Regions from separate parts of the Enterobacter sp. SA197 genome, predicted to be linked through region 2. Evidence: predicted binding sites of a transcription regulator. Region 2 holds the regulator's gene; each other region holds the start of a gene.
The links. Region 2 encodes CRP, which controls carbon source genes, mostly activating them, when cyclic AMP is high. Its sites were predicted from a motif close to ATGTGANNNNNNTCACAT; they were not measured.

Region 1 (3,120 bases), 2.1 Mb from region 2:
GCAGGGATGTTGTACAGAAATACCGGCACGCTGAGGGCATCAGCCACGGCGGTATAGTGGGTAATGAGTTCGTGTTGTTTTAAGGGGACAAACCAGGGGGTGATGACGGAGACGGCATCGACGCCCAGTTTCTCAATTTGCCTGCCCAGTCGTATGGTTTCGCGGGTTGAAATCTCGCCAATATGGGCCACGACACTGGCGCGCCCTTTAACCTGGTTCACGCAGGTTTCGGTTACCGCTAACTTTTCCTGCTCGTTAAGCACGAAAAATTCACCGTTGGTGCCACCGCAGAAGATGCCATTACCGGCGCTAAGCTGGCGTTCAACCTGCTGTTGTAGCGACGACAGGTGCAGCGCACCGTCCTCATCGAAAGGTGTGATGATTGCCGTCAACACGCCTTCTATTTTCTTGCTCATTACAGCCTCTACATGAATCATTATTTAAACAGTGTCTGATAAATCGCCTGCACGTCGTCGTGACTGACGGTGCAGGGTGCGTTGTTCATCAGGCGTTTCACGTTCAGCGCGGCGTCGGCGAGAGACGGGATATCAGCACGCGGCACGCCCAGGCTTTCCAGGTTGTCCGGGAGCTTCAGACGCCGGACGAGATCGGCAAAGAACTGCACCAGCGCGTGGGATTTCTCTTCATTATTCAGTGAGGTATCAGCGCCTGGCACCAAATCCCACACCTCGGCAAATTTCTCAACGGCGTGAGGACGAACCACTTTCATGCAGGGTGCCAGCAGGATGGCGTTCGCCACGCCGTGCGGCAGGTGATATTTGCCCCCAAGTGGGTAAGAGAGCGCGTGTACGAGATGCGTACCCGCATGGGTAATTGCCGCACCGCCGTAATAAGAGGCCCAGAGCATCTCCAGCCGCGCTACCAGGTTGTTCGGTTCGTTCACCGCAGTTTCGATGTTGTGCAGTAGTTTGCGCAGGCCGGTGAGGGCAACGTTATCGCTGACCGGATTGGCGATGGTGGCAGTAAAGCACTCAATCAGGTGGCACAGCGCGTCAATGCCGGTGGAAGAGGCGATATGTGCAGGCATGCTGGTGGTCAGTTCGGGCAGCAGCGCAACATAGTCCGGTAACAGTACTGGAGAGATGATACCAATTTTGGTGTCCTGTTCCGGGATCGCCAGTATGGCGTTCGGCGTCGCTTCCGAACCCGTGCCGGCAGTGGCCGGGATCAGCAAAGAGGCGATACGTTCAGTGGGTTTTACCCCCTCCAGCAACGCCTCCAGGCCAGGCGAACCTGGGTGATGCAGTACCGAGAGCAGCTTGGTGACATCAAGCACACTGCCGCCGCCAATGCCCACTACCAGATCAATGGCGCTTGCCGGGGCGCTGGCCATAATCGTCGCCACATCATGCTGGCTAGGCTCGGGTGGAACTGTATCGATTATCTGTACCTGACGACCTTCCGCTGTCAGCAGCGCAAGGATCTGCCGGGTGGCCTCCAGCTTAATGACATTGGCGTCACTCACCAGTAAGAGGTTTTTCTTACCCGCCAGCAACGGTGCCAGAGAGGGAATCGCTCCCGCACCGCTAATGAGGGTGCTGTTAATCGTAACCACAACATTCTCCTGTCTTTCCGGGTGGTGATTGAAGTTAATCATCAAAATTCAATCACCGTCACTGTATGGCCTGAATTTATAAATTATTCATAAATTAAATAAGTTGATCTTGCTCACATATAATCAATCATGATTGAATATAATCATAACCAGAAACGAAACGACCCGGAGTTGGGATGAACGAACAGATTGCAGAACACAGCGTGGTGATTCTGGCCGATGATTTTACCGGTGCGAACGATGCGGGGGTGAGCCTGGCTCAGGTCGGCATACAGGTAGAAGTCGTACTGGATGAAAGCGACGTCAGCAACGCTCAGGCGCGTATCTTTAATACTGACAGCCGAGCGCTACCGGCGAGCGTTGCTGCGAAACGGGTGGCCGTACTGACTGAAAAACTGCTACGCCCGGGCAAACCCGCCTGGCTTGTTAAGAAGATTGACTCAACGCTTCGGGGCAATCCGGGGGCGGAAGTGGCCGCAATGCAGCGCGCAGCGGGTGTGGCGGCGGTAATTATCGCGCCCGCCTTTCCCGCCGCCGGACGCGTGACCCGCAACGGGCACTGTTATGTAAACAATGTCCTGTTGACGGAGACCGAATTTGCCAGCGACCCGAAAACACCCATTACCAGTGCGGATGTAGGGGCGCTTTTTTCTGGCCCGCGCCTGTACGCACAGCCTGATGACCTGCCAGCGATTCTCGAGTCCGCGACCGCGGAGAAACCGGTAACCGTGATAGTGGACGCCCAAAGCGATGCGGATCTGGATGCCGTCGTGCTTCACGCTATGCGGGCATCGGTTCGCCCGTTATTGGTAGGTTCTGCAGGGATCTGTGATGCGCTCTCGCGTCGGTTGGCTCCGGCAACCCAGAAGAGGGTGCTGGCAATTGTCGGCTCTATGAGTGAAATCGCTCAACAACAGATTGCGGCCGTCGTTGCTCATCCGCGACTGGTGCACCTCTTTATTGATATCAACCCTCTGTTTTCAACCCCGACAGTCGATTACCGCGCAGCGATTGTCGCGGCGTTGAAGGCCGGGAAACACTGCCTGGTGCACACCTGCCCGGATGAACAGGCGCGCCACCAGGTGGCAGCCCTGTGCGAACGCTGGGGTGTTTCACGGGTTGAATGTGGTGAGCGAATTTGTGCGTTTCTGGGACAGCTCACGCGTGAAGTTCTGGCAGAAACCCAACCGGATGCGCTCTATCTGTCGGGCGGGGACGTTGCGATTGCGGTAGCGCGCAGGCTCGGCGCAAAAGGGTTTCGCATTCAGGGCCGCGTCGCAGGCTGTGTGCCCTGGGGATATTTTTCAGGTTGCGAATGGCAACGACCAGTGATGACCAAAGCAGGGGGCTTCGGCGATGAAGCCACACTGCATGAGGTATTGAATTTTATTGAGGAGAAATCGAGTGACTAATGTTATTGCCGTAACGATGGGCGACCCGGCAGGGATTGGCCCGGAGATTATTATTAAATCGCTGGTTGAGGGGGAACTGTCAGGCGCCCCGGTTGTGGTGGTTGGCTGTGCGCAAACCTTTAACCGTATTCT
Region 2 (3,120 bases):
ATTAATGGAAGGTAAGAAGATCGAGTGAGTTCAGTTCCCTATCCCCTTGAGCTGAAAAATCCCCGGTAATAGTACATCTTGCAGCGATAACATTGCGTGATGAGAATAATACAGCCACCGCGATAACAGGGTCCGGCTGAAAATCACCGACGTGTATCCGTAAGGCCGGGGGGCAGGGCTGTGGCGATGAGCCAACCCTGGCTCGGTCACGGGTTCTGGATCTCTGGAGAAACCAGGAACCTGAGGTGAGCGGAATGACTACCAGAGCCGCATGTTTCCCCTCCCCAAAGAGGAGAGGGGACTGTCCGTGCTCGCATTATTTTGTGGGAAATCCCTCAGCCCGGCGGGGGCAGGAAAGAATATCCACCACCAATCAGGCTTCAATCACTTCATACGAATGGGTGATATTCACCGCTTTTTCCAGCATCAGCGCCACTGAACAGTACTTCTCTGCAGAGAGATCTACCGCACGTGATACTGCCGCATCCTTCAACGCTTTTCCTGTCACAATGAAGTGCAGATTGATGTGGGTGAATAAACGCGGCGCCTCTTCCCGACGTTCGGAGGTCAGCTTGACTTCGCAGTCTGTCACATCGTGACGGCCTTTTTGCAGAATAGAGACCACATCAATCGCGCTGCATCCGCCCGCGGCCATCAGCACCATTTCCATAGGGCTTGGCGCTTTATCGCCCGCATTACCATCCATCAGGATCTGGTGCCCGGAAGCAGACTCCCCCAGGAACGTTAACCCTTCAACCCATTTCACACGCGCATGCATTTTTCTTCACTCCGCAGTAGCAACTTTCTCTACAGATTACGCGTACATAAGAAAACTCGCAACGGAAGGCGACCTGCATCAAGCTGAAGCGAGACACCAGGAGACAGGCGGCAAAACCTATGCTAAAACAGTCTGGATGCTACAGTGATATATTGATGTACTGCATGTACGCAGAGGACATCACATCTTAGAGGCCGCAGACACGTCTGACGGTGCACTTCCCAGGTATCGGGAAGACAGATTGCAACCCCAGTCACAGGGCGCAGATCCTGAGGCTGGAGCCAGCTTATAACAGAGGATAACCGCGCATGGTGCTTGGCAAACCGCAAACAGACCCGACTCTCGAATGGTTCTTGTCTCATTGCCATATTCATAAGTACCCGTCGAAGAGCACGCTGATTCACCAGGGTGAAAAAGCGGAGACGTTGTACTACATCGTCAAAGGCTCAGTGGCTGTGCTCATCAAGGATGAAGAAGGAAAAGAGATGATCCTCTCTTACCTGAACCAGGGCGATTTTATTGGTGAACTGGGTCTGTTCGAAGAAGGTCAGGAGCGCAGTGCCTGGGTACGCGCCAAGACCGCTTGTGAAGTGGCTGAAATTTCCTACAAAAAATTCCGTCAGTTGATCCAGGTAAACCCGGATATTCTGATGCGTCTCTCTTCGCAGATGGCGCGTCGCCTGCAGGTCACGTCGGAAAAAGTGGGCAACCTCGCCTTCCTCGACGTAACAGGCCGTATTGCTCAGACGTTACTGAATCTGGCGAAACAACCCGACGCCATGACCCACCCGGACGGTATGCAAATTAAAATAACCCGTCAGGAGATTGGTCAGATCGTGGGCTGCTCGCGTGAAACCGTTGGTCGCATCCTGAAGATGCTGGAAGATCAGAATCTGATCTCCGCGCATGGTAAAACTATCGTCGTGTACGGAACACGTTAATCCCCGAACGGCGCGCTGCTCAAGGCAGTGCGCCGTTTTTGTTTTCCGATGTGGCGCAGGCTGATTTACCACCCCGAAATCAACTACGCACTGCGACAAACGCTGGTGTTATGTCTGCCTGTGACCGTTGGCCTGATTGCCGGTCGACTGGATTTAGGGCTGCTCTTCTCGTTAGTACCTGCCTGTTGCAATATTGCCGGTCTCGACACGCTGCATAAGCGCTTCTTCAAGCGGGTGATCATTGGCGGTTCGCTTTTCGCCGGTAGCAGTCTCGCGGTGCAATTCCTCCTTTTCGAAAACGTCCCGCTACCGCTCATTCTGACCCTGCTGGCGCTGGTGCTGGGGGTGACGGCTGAGATAAGCGCCCTGCATGGCAGGTTGCTCCCCGCCTCACTGATTGCCGCCATCTTCACCCTGAGCCTTGCGGGAAATATGCCGGTCTGGGAGCCACTGCTCATCTACAGCCTTGGCACGTTGTGGTATGGCGCGTTTAACGCCTTCTGGTTCTGGCTGTGGCGGGAGCAGCCACTGCGCGAGTCGCTGAGTTTGTTGTATCGACAACTGGCCGATTATTGCGAGGCTAAATACAGCCTGCTGACTCAGCATGCGGACCCGGAAAAGGCCCTGCCGCCGCTGCTCGCCCGCCAGCAAAAAGCGGTAGATATGATAAGCCAGTGCTACCAGCAACTGCATATGCTGGCGGCAAATCATAACAGTGATTACAAGCGCCTGCGCCGCGTGTTTCAGGTGGCGCTGGATCTGCAGGAGCACATAGCCGTTAGCCTGCACCAGCCAAAGGAAGTCCAGGAGCTGGTAGAGCGTAGCCATGCAGAAGAGGTGATTCGCTGGAATGCGCAAACCGTGGCGGCACGGCTACGGGTCATTGCAGACGACATCCTCTATCATCGTTATCCCCAACGCTTCAATATGGACAAGCAGACAGGCGCACTGGAAAAAATTGCCCGTCAGCATCCGGACAACCCGGTAGGTCAGTTCTGCGCCTGGCACTTCAGTCAGATTGCCCGTGTCCTGCGCACCCAGCGTCCACTCTATATTCGTGATTTGATGGAGGAAAAGCAGCGACGCCTGCCACTCATTCCGGCGCTGAAAAGTTATCTCTCCTTCAAATCTGCTGCATTGCGTAATGCTGCACGCCTCAGCGTTATGCTGAGCGTGGCCAGTCTGATGGGCAGTGCGCTGAATCTGCCTAAACCCTACTGGATAATGATGACGGTGATGTTTGTCACCCAGAATGGCTATGGCGCAACACGGGTGCGCATCCTGCACCGGGCGGCGGGGACCATGGCGGGGCTTATTATCGCCGGTGCCACGCTGCACTACCACGTGCCGGAAGGCTACACGCTCACCACCATGCTTATCGTCACGCTGGTTAGTTATCTT
Region 3 (3,120 bases), 690 kb from region 2:
CCGCCTCTTCAGCCGGGAACCGTCAGCCGCAACGAGCTTTGTCCCTGCGGCAGCGGTAAAAAATACAAGAAGTGCTGCGGGTTACGCCGCTGAGTTGTCGCGGGAGACGCCGCCTGATTTCGCAAACCAGTCCAGCATACGCTGCCAGCCATCTCTGGCAGACGCTTCATGATAGCTGGGGCGATAGTCAGCATTAAAGGCATGTCCGGCATCCGGGTAAACGATAATCTCCGCTCGGGCATTAGCGGCGCGCAGTGCCTGACGCATGGTTTCAATGGTCTCCTGCGGAATGGAGTCATCCTGAGCGCCATAAAGCCCCAGCACCGGTGCGCTAAGGTCGACGGCGATATCCACCGGATGTTTTGGCGAGTTCAGGGATTTCTGACCCACCAGTTTACCGTACCAGGCAACCGCCGCTTTAAGCTGCGGATTATGCGCCGCGTAAAGCCAGGCAATCCGCCCGCCCCAGCAAAACCCGGTCGCCAGCAGACGATGAGCATCGCCGCCGTTGCGTGCCGCCCAGTTCGCGACGTGATCGAGGTCGGCCAGTACCTGGGCATCTGGTACTTTCGTCACCAGACCTTCAAAAAGTGTGGGGATATCGGCAAAATCGTTCGGGTCGCCCTGACGGAAATAGAGCTCCGGGGCAATGGCCAGATAACCTTCCTGAGCAAGACGTCGACAAAGGTCGCGAATATGTTCATGCACGCCAAATATTTCCTGAATCACCAGCACCACCGGCAGGGGGCCTGAGGCATTTTCAGGCCTTGCATGGTATGCAGGCATGCTGTCGCCCTGGCTTGGAATGGTGGTTTCGCCAGCGAGGATAGCGTCTTGCGAGGTGTGCAATGTTGTGGACGCATGAGGTGAAGCCGCGGGGGCGTAGCCCGGCAGGGTGTTGGTTGTCATGGCTTTCTCCATACCTTTTATTAAGCTAATAGCGCTTAAGTAACTATAGTCCGCTCATGTGCAAACCTTCCTGTGAGAAAAAGGCTATCTTTGGAACAGAGTGGTATGGATGAGTATATTAATGTGATGCAAGTCACTATTTTATGGAAATGTTATGCAAACAATTTTCTTCATGGCGATCTCAGTCACGAAATTGTGCGCTTCTCTTCTGTAAAGTACCTTTTTGCTTCTCCTGACTAAACCTGACCACAGAGGAGTCTTTATGTCCAAGTCTGATGTTTTTCATCTCGGCCTCACTAAAAATGATTTACAAGGGGCTACCCTGGCTATCGTCCCTGGCGATCCGGAGCGTGTGGAAAAGATCGCCGCGCTGATGGATAAGCCGGTTAAGCTGGCATCTCACCGTGAATTCACCTCCTGGCGTGCTGAACTTGATGGTAAAGCCGTTATCGTCTGCTCAACCGGTATCGGCGGCCCGTCTACCTCTATCGCTGTTGAAGAGTTGGCTCAGCTCGGTATCCGCACCTTCCTGCGTGTGGGCACTACTGGTGCCATTCAGCCGCATATCAACGTGGGTGACGTTCTGGTGACCACTGCATCGGTGCGTCTTGACGGTGCCAGCCTGCACTTCGCGCCGATGGAATATCCGGCAGTAGCTGATTTCGATTGCACCACCGCGCTGGTCGCTGCGGCGAAGGAGATTGGCGCCACTACGCATATTGGTGTTACCGCGTCATCTGATACCTTCTATCCGGGCCAGGAACGTTATGACACCTTCTCTGGCCGCGTGGTTAACCGCTACAAAGGCTCCATGGAAGAGTGGCAGTCAATGGGCGTGATGAACTACGAAATGGAATCCGCCACGCTGCTGACCATGTGTTCAAGTCAGGGGTTGCGTGCAGGTATGGTCGCTGGCGTTATCGTTAACCGTACCCAGCAGGAAATTCCGAACGCGGAGACCATGAAGCAGACCGAAAGTCATGCGGTAAAAATTGTCGTCGAAGCGGCACGCCGTCTCGTCTGATTCTGTTTCTGAGTGTAAAAGGCCGGCTTGACCGGCCTTTTTGTTTTATGCGGTCGGGATAAATCTGGAACTTACGTACCCGCCGTGAAGATATTACCTTCGCCGTTCATAATAAAGACAACGCATTAATTCTTTATTGCTCTCATTTCCTCCGTATACCGGCACATCACGCTAAGGTTGAAACGTAGGGCAATCTCGCCCAATCTGTTACACTTCACGAACATTTTCTTTAATAGCAGGCACTAAGATGGCGGAAGATTCAAACGAGACGACGCATTTTGGTTTTCAGACCGTCGCCAAAGATCAGAAGGCTGATATGGTGGCGCACGTGTTCCACTCGGTCGCCTCAAAATATGATGTGATGAATGATTTGATGTCCATGGGCATTCATCGCTTATGGAAGCGCTTCACCATCGATTGCAGCGGCGTACGTCGCGGGCAAAAGGTACTCGATCTGGCGGGAGGCACCGGTGATTTAACGGCGAAATTCTCCCGTCTGGTGGGTGAAACCGGTCAGGTCGTGCTGGCGGACATCAACGACTCTATGCTCAAGATGGGGCGTGAAAAGCTGCGCAACATTGGCATCATCGGCAACGTGGAGTATGTACAGGCAAATGCGGAAGCGCTGCCTTTCCCGGATAACACCTTTGATTGCATCACCATCTCGTTCGGCCTGCGTAACGTCACCGAAAAAGAGAAAGCGCTGAAGTCGATGTACCGCGTACTGAAGCCGGGTGGTCGGTTATTAGTGCTGGAGTTCTCCAAACCTGTCATCGAACCGCTGAGTAAAGTGTACGACGCCTACTCGTTCCATGTGCTGCCGCGTATTGGTCAACTGGTTGCCAGCGATGCTGACAGCTATCGCTATCTGGCTGAGTCTATTCGTATGCATCCGGATCAGGAAACCCTTAAAGCAATGATGCAGGGTGCCGGGTTTGAAAACGTGGATTATTACAACCTGACGGCAGGTGTGGTTGCGTTGCATCGTGGCTATAAGTTCTGACAGGAGTTTATATGCCCTTTAAATCCCTGGTGAATGCCGGTATTGAACGGGTGTTCAATACCGTAATTTATCGTGAAAAGGCCCTGAAACCGGCCCGGCAGCGGTTACACGGTAAAGTGTTGCGCGTTGAGCTTAAAGAGTTCTCCTCCCCGCTGGTGCTGGCTTTTAGCGAGCGGCAGGTTGA
Region 4 (3,120 bases), 2.2 Mb from region 2:
GCCTGACCAGTTTGCCCTTGCCGGGGAGTTTAATACCAGCCGGATGACTATTCAGCAGGCGATGCGCCAGTTGATTGTGGAGGGACTGGTCTATACCCGCCAGGGGCAGGGCACCTTTATTCGTAAAAACTTTCTGCAGCTCTCCCGTTGGGATTTACCAGGCAGTGATTACTATGGCGCGACCAAAACCTGGGAGCACGTCGGGCAGGTCACCAGTAAAATCATCCGCTTTGAGCTGCGCTTCCCGACGGAAAAAGAGCAGGCGTCGCTGCTGGTAGGGCCGGATGACCCGGTCTATGACTTTATCCGTCTGCGTCTGCTTGAGGGCGAACCCATGTCGCTGGAGTTTACCCTGATGCCGGTAAATCTGGTGCCGGGGCTTAATCGCTCCCATCTTGAGAGTTCTGTTTTCAGCTATGTGCAGGATGCCCTGGCGCTGAAAATCATGGGCTCATACCGCATAGTGCGCGCGCTCAAACCGGGTGAAGAGGACAGGCAGTATCTCAATTGCGATGAGACTGACCCGGTGCTGGAAGTGGAGCAGGTCATTTATCTGGAAGATGGCACGCCCCTGGAGTATGCACACTGCCATTACCGCTACGATCACGGTGGGGTGATTGTGGTGAATAACGGATAAAAAAAAGCGGGTCTGAGACCCGCTTTTTTATGGATAAGCTACAGCTTAGTTCAGACGGACCGGCATACCGGAACGGTTCTGAATCGCCTGTTCAACAATGTTCTGATCAACATCCGCCTGGCTGGTCACGCTCTGCACGCTTTTGGTCAGCGTGATAGGCACGATTTCGCCTTCGTTGAACTGCTCTTCGGTCGTCGACAGCGGGTTATGCACTTCAACATAACGTGAACCATCTGGCTCAGTGGTCGCTTTTACCGGCTCATCAATAAACTGAACGCGTGTGCCGACCGGCACATTTTCGAACAGGAATTTGATGTCGTCGTTACGCAGACGCACACAACCGTGGCTTACGCGCAGACCGATACCGAAGTTCGCATTGGTGCCGTGAATAGCATACAGACGACCAATGTAAAGCGCGTACAGGCCCATCGGGTTATCCGGGCCCGCCGGCACTACCGCAGGCAGCGGCTCACCCGCAGCAATATACTCGGCATGCATTTTCGCGGTCGGCGTCCAGGTCGGGCCCGCTTTTTTGCGCTCAACTTTGGTTGTCCAGTTGATCGGGGTGTCTTTACCTAACTGACCAATACCGATTGGCAGTACGATCACGGTATTGGTGCCTTTCGGATAGTAGTAGAGGCGCATTTCGGCGCTGTTGATGACAATACCTTCGTGCACGGTATCCGGCAGAATCAGCTGCTGCGGGACGTTCATGACGGTGCCGCCTTTCGGCAGGAAGGCATCAATGCCCGGGTTGGCTTCCGTCATATTGGACAGGCCCATCTGGTACTCCGCGGCAAAGTACTCCAGCGGTTGGGTGTTGCCCTCAGGAATAGTTACGACCTGGTTCTGACCAACCAGACGGCTACCATCGGTTGGCAGCGGGTAAGTAACAGCAGACGCGGTATTGCAAAAGCCTACGACGGCAAACGCCGCCGCTAAAAGCGTTTTTAATTTCATGTTCATGTTGTGCGAGATTCGTGCCACAGGCCGTTGGGTTAATAATGCTTTCTATAGATGGGAGCGCATTATATGTGCATTCCCTCGCCCAGGGAATTCAGATGTGTACGAAATCACATTTTTTTCCCGTTGCTTTCATTTTAGCCGTGCGTTTCGAAGCAGGAATCTAATTCGGAATTGTGGCATAATACGGCGTTTGTCACACATTTCAGGATACTTCCGTGTTAGTAACCAGCAACGTCACCATGCAGTTCGGCAGCAAGCCGCTCTTTGAAAATATTTCCGTCAAATTTGGCGGCGGCAACCGTTACGGCCTGATCGGCGCTAACGGGAGCGGTAAATCCACCTTTATGAAAATCCTTGGCAGCGACCTGGAACCTACGCTTGGGAACGTCTCACTCGATCCTAATGAGCGCATCGGTAAGCTGCGTCAGGATCAGTTCGCCTTCGAAAATTTCACCGTACTTGATACCGTCATCATGGGTCATGGTGAATTATGGGAAGTGAAACAGGAGCGTGACCGCATCTATGGTCTGAGCGAAATGAGCGAGGAAGATGGCTACAAAGTGGCCGACCTCGAAACCCAGTATGGCGAAATGGACGGCTACTCCGCTGAAGCACGCGCGGGCGAGCTGCTGTTAGGCGTGGGGATCCCTGTCGAACAGCACTACGGTCTGATGAGCGAAGTCGCGCCAGGCTGGAAACTGCGTGTGCTGTTAGCCCAGGCCCTGTTCTCTAACCCGGACATTCTGCTGCTCGATGAACCTACCAACAACCTGGACATCGACACCATCCGCTGGCTGGAGCAGACGCTGAACGAACGCGACAGCACCATGATCATCATTTCGCACGACCGTCACTTCCTGAATATGGTCTGCACGCACATGGCCGATCTTGATTACGGCGAGCTGCGTGTGTATGCGGGTAACTATGATGAGTACATGACCGCGGCAACCCAGGCGCGTGAGCGTCTGCTGGCGGATAACGCCAAGAAAAAAGCGCAGATTGCAGACCTGCAATCCTTCGTGAGTCGCTTTAGTGCCAACGCCTCCAAATCTCGTCAGGCCACCTCCCGCGCCCGTCAGATTGATAAAATCAAACTGGATGAGGTGAAAGCCTCCAGCCGCCAGAACCCGTTCATTCGCTTCGAGCAGGATAAGAAACTGTTCCGTAATGCGCTGGAAGTGGAAGCCCTTACCAAAGGCTTCGATGACGGTCCGCTGTTTAAAAACGTTAACCTGCTGCTGGAAGTGGGCGAGAAGATTGCCATTATTGGTGCGAACGGCGTGGGTAAATCCACCATGCTGAAGACGCTGGTAAGCGACCTTGCGCCTGATAACGGTACGGTGAAATGGTCCGAAAATGCGCAAATCGGCTATTACGCGCAGGATCATGAATATGAGTTCGAAAACGACCTGACCGTGTTTGACTGGATGAGCCAGTGGAAACAGGAAGGGGATGATGAGCAGGCGGTGCGCAGCATTCTGGGGCGTTTACTTTTCAGCCAGGACGACATCAAAAAG

Region 1: M1D91_RS11590 (iron-containing alcohol dehydrogenase) is a predicted target of CRP. The motif match lies at 1,678-1,695, and genes of this name have one in related genera.
Region 3: udp (uridine phosphorylase) is a predicted target of CRP. The motif match lies at 1,031-1,048, and genes of this name have one in related genera.
Region 4: ldtB (L,D-transpeptidase) is a predicted target of CRP. The motif match lies at 1,699-1,716, and genes of this name have one in related genera.

What each region holds. Positions count from the first base shown of each region.
Region 1 covers NZ_CP096393.1:2,463,052-2,466,171, forward strand. The annotation lists gene M1D91_RS11585 (dihydrodipicolinate synthase family protein) at 1-416, opposite strand, end outside; gene M1D91_RS11590 (iron-containing alcohol dehydrogenase) at 437-1,576, opposite strand; gene dtnK (D-threonate kinase) at 1,753-2,988, shown strand; gene M1D91_RS11600 (D-threonate 4-phosphate dehydrogenase) at 2,981-3,120, shown strand, end outside.
Region 2 covers NZ_CP096393.1:4,557,566-4,560,685, forward strand. The annotation lists gene M1D91_RS21435 (phosphoribulokinase) at 1-28, shown strand, start outside; gene M1D91_RS21440 (OsmC family protein) at 374-778, opposite strand; gene crp (cAMP-activated global transcriptional regulator CRP) at 1,087-1,719, shown strand; gene M1D91_RS21450 (YccS/YhfK family putative transporter) at 1,768-3,120, shown strand, end outside.
Region 3 covers NZ_CP096393.1:231,052-234,171, forward strand. The annotation lists gene M1D91_RS01095 (anaerobic sulfatase maturase) at 1-93, shown strand, start outside; gene M1D91_RS01100 (dienelactone hydrolase family protein) at 82-909, opposite strand; gene udp (uridine phosphorylase) at 1,172-1,933, shown strand; gene ubiE (bifunctional demethylmenaquinone methyltransferase/2-methoxy-6-polyprenyl-1,4-benzoquinol methylase UbiE) at 2,181-2,936, shown strand; gene ubiJ (ubiquinone biosynthesis protein UbiJ) at 2,948-3,120, shown strand, end outside.
Region 4 covers NZ_CP096393.1:1,700,899-1,704,018, forward strand. The annotation lists gene M1D91_RS07790 (GntR family transcriptional regulator) at 1-637, shown strand, start outside; gene ldtB (L,D-transpeptidase) at 683-1,603, opposite strand; gene M1D91_RS07800 (ABC-F family ATPase) at 1,819-3,120, shown strand, end outside.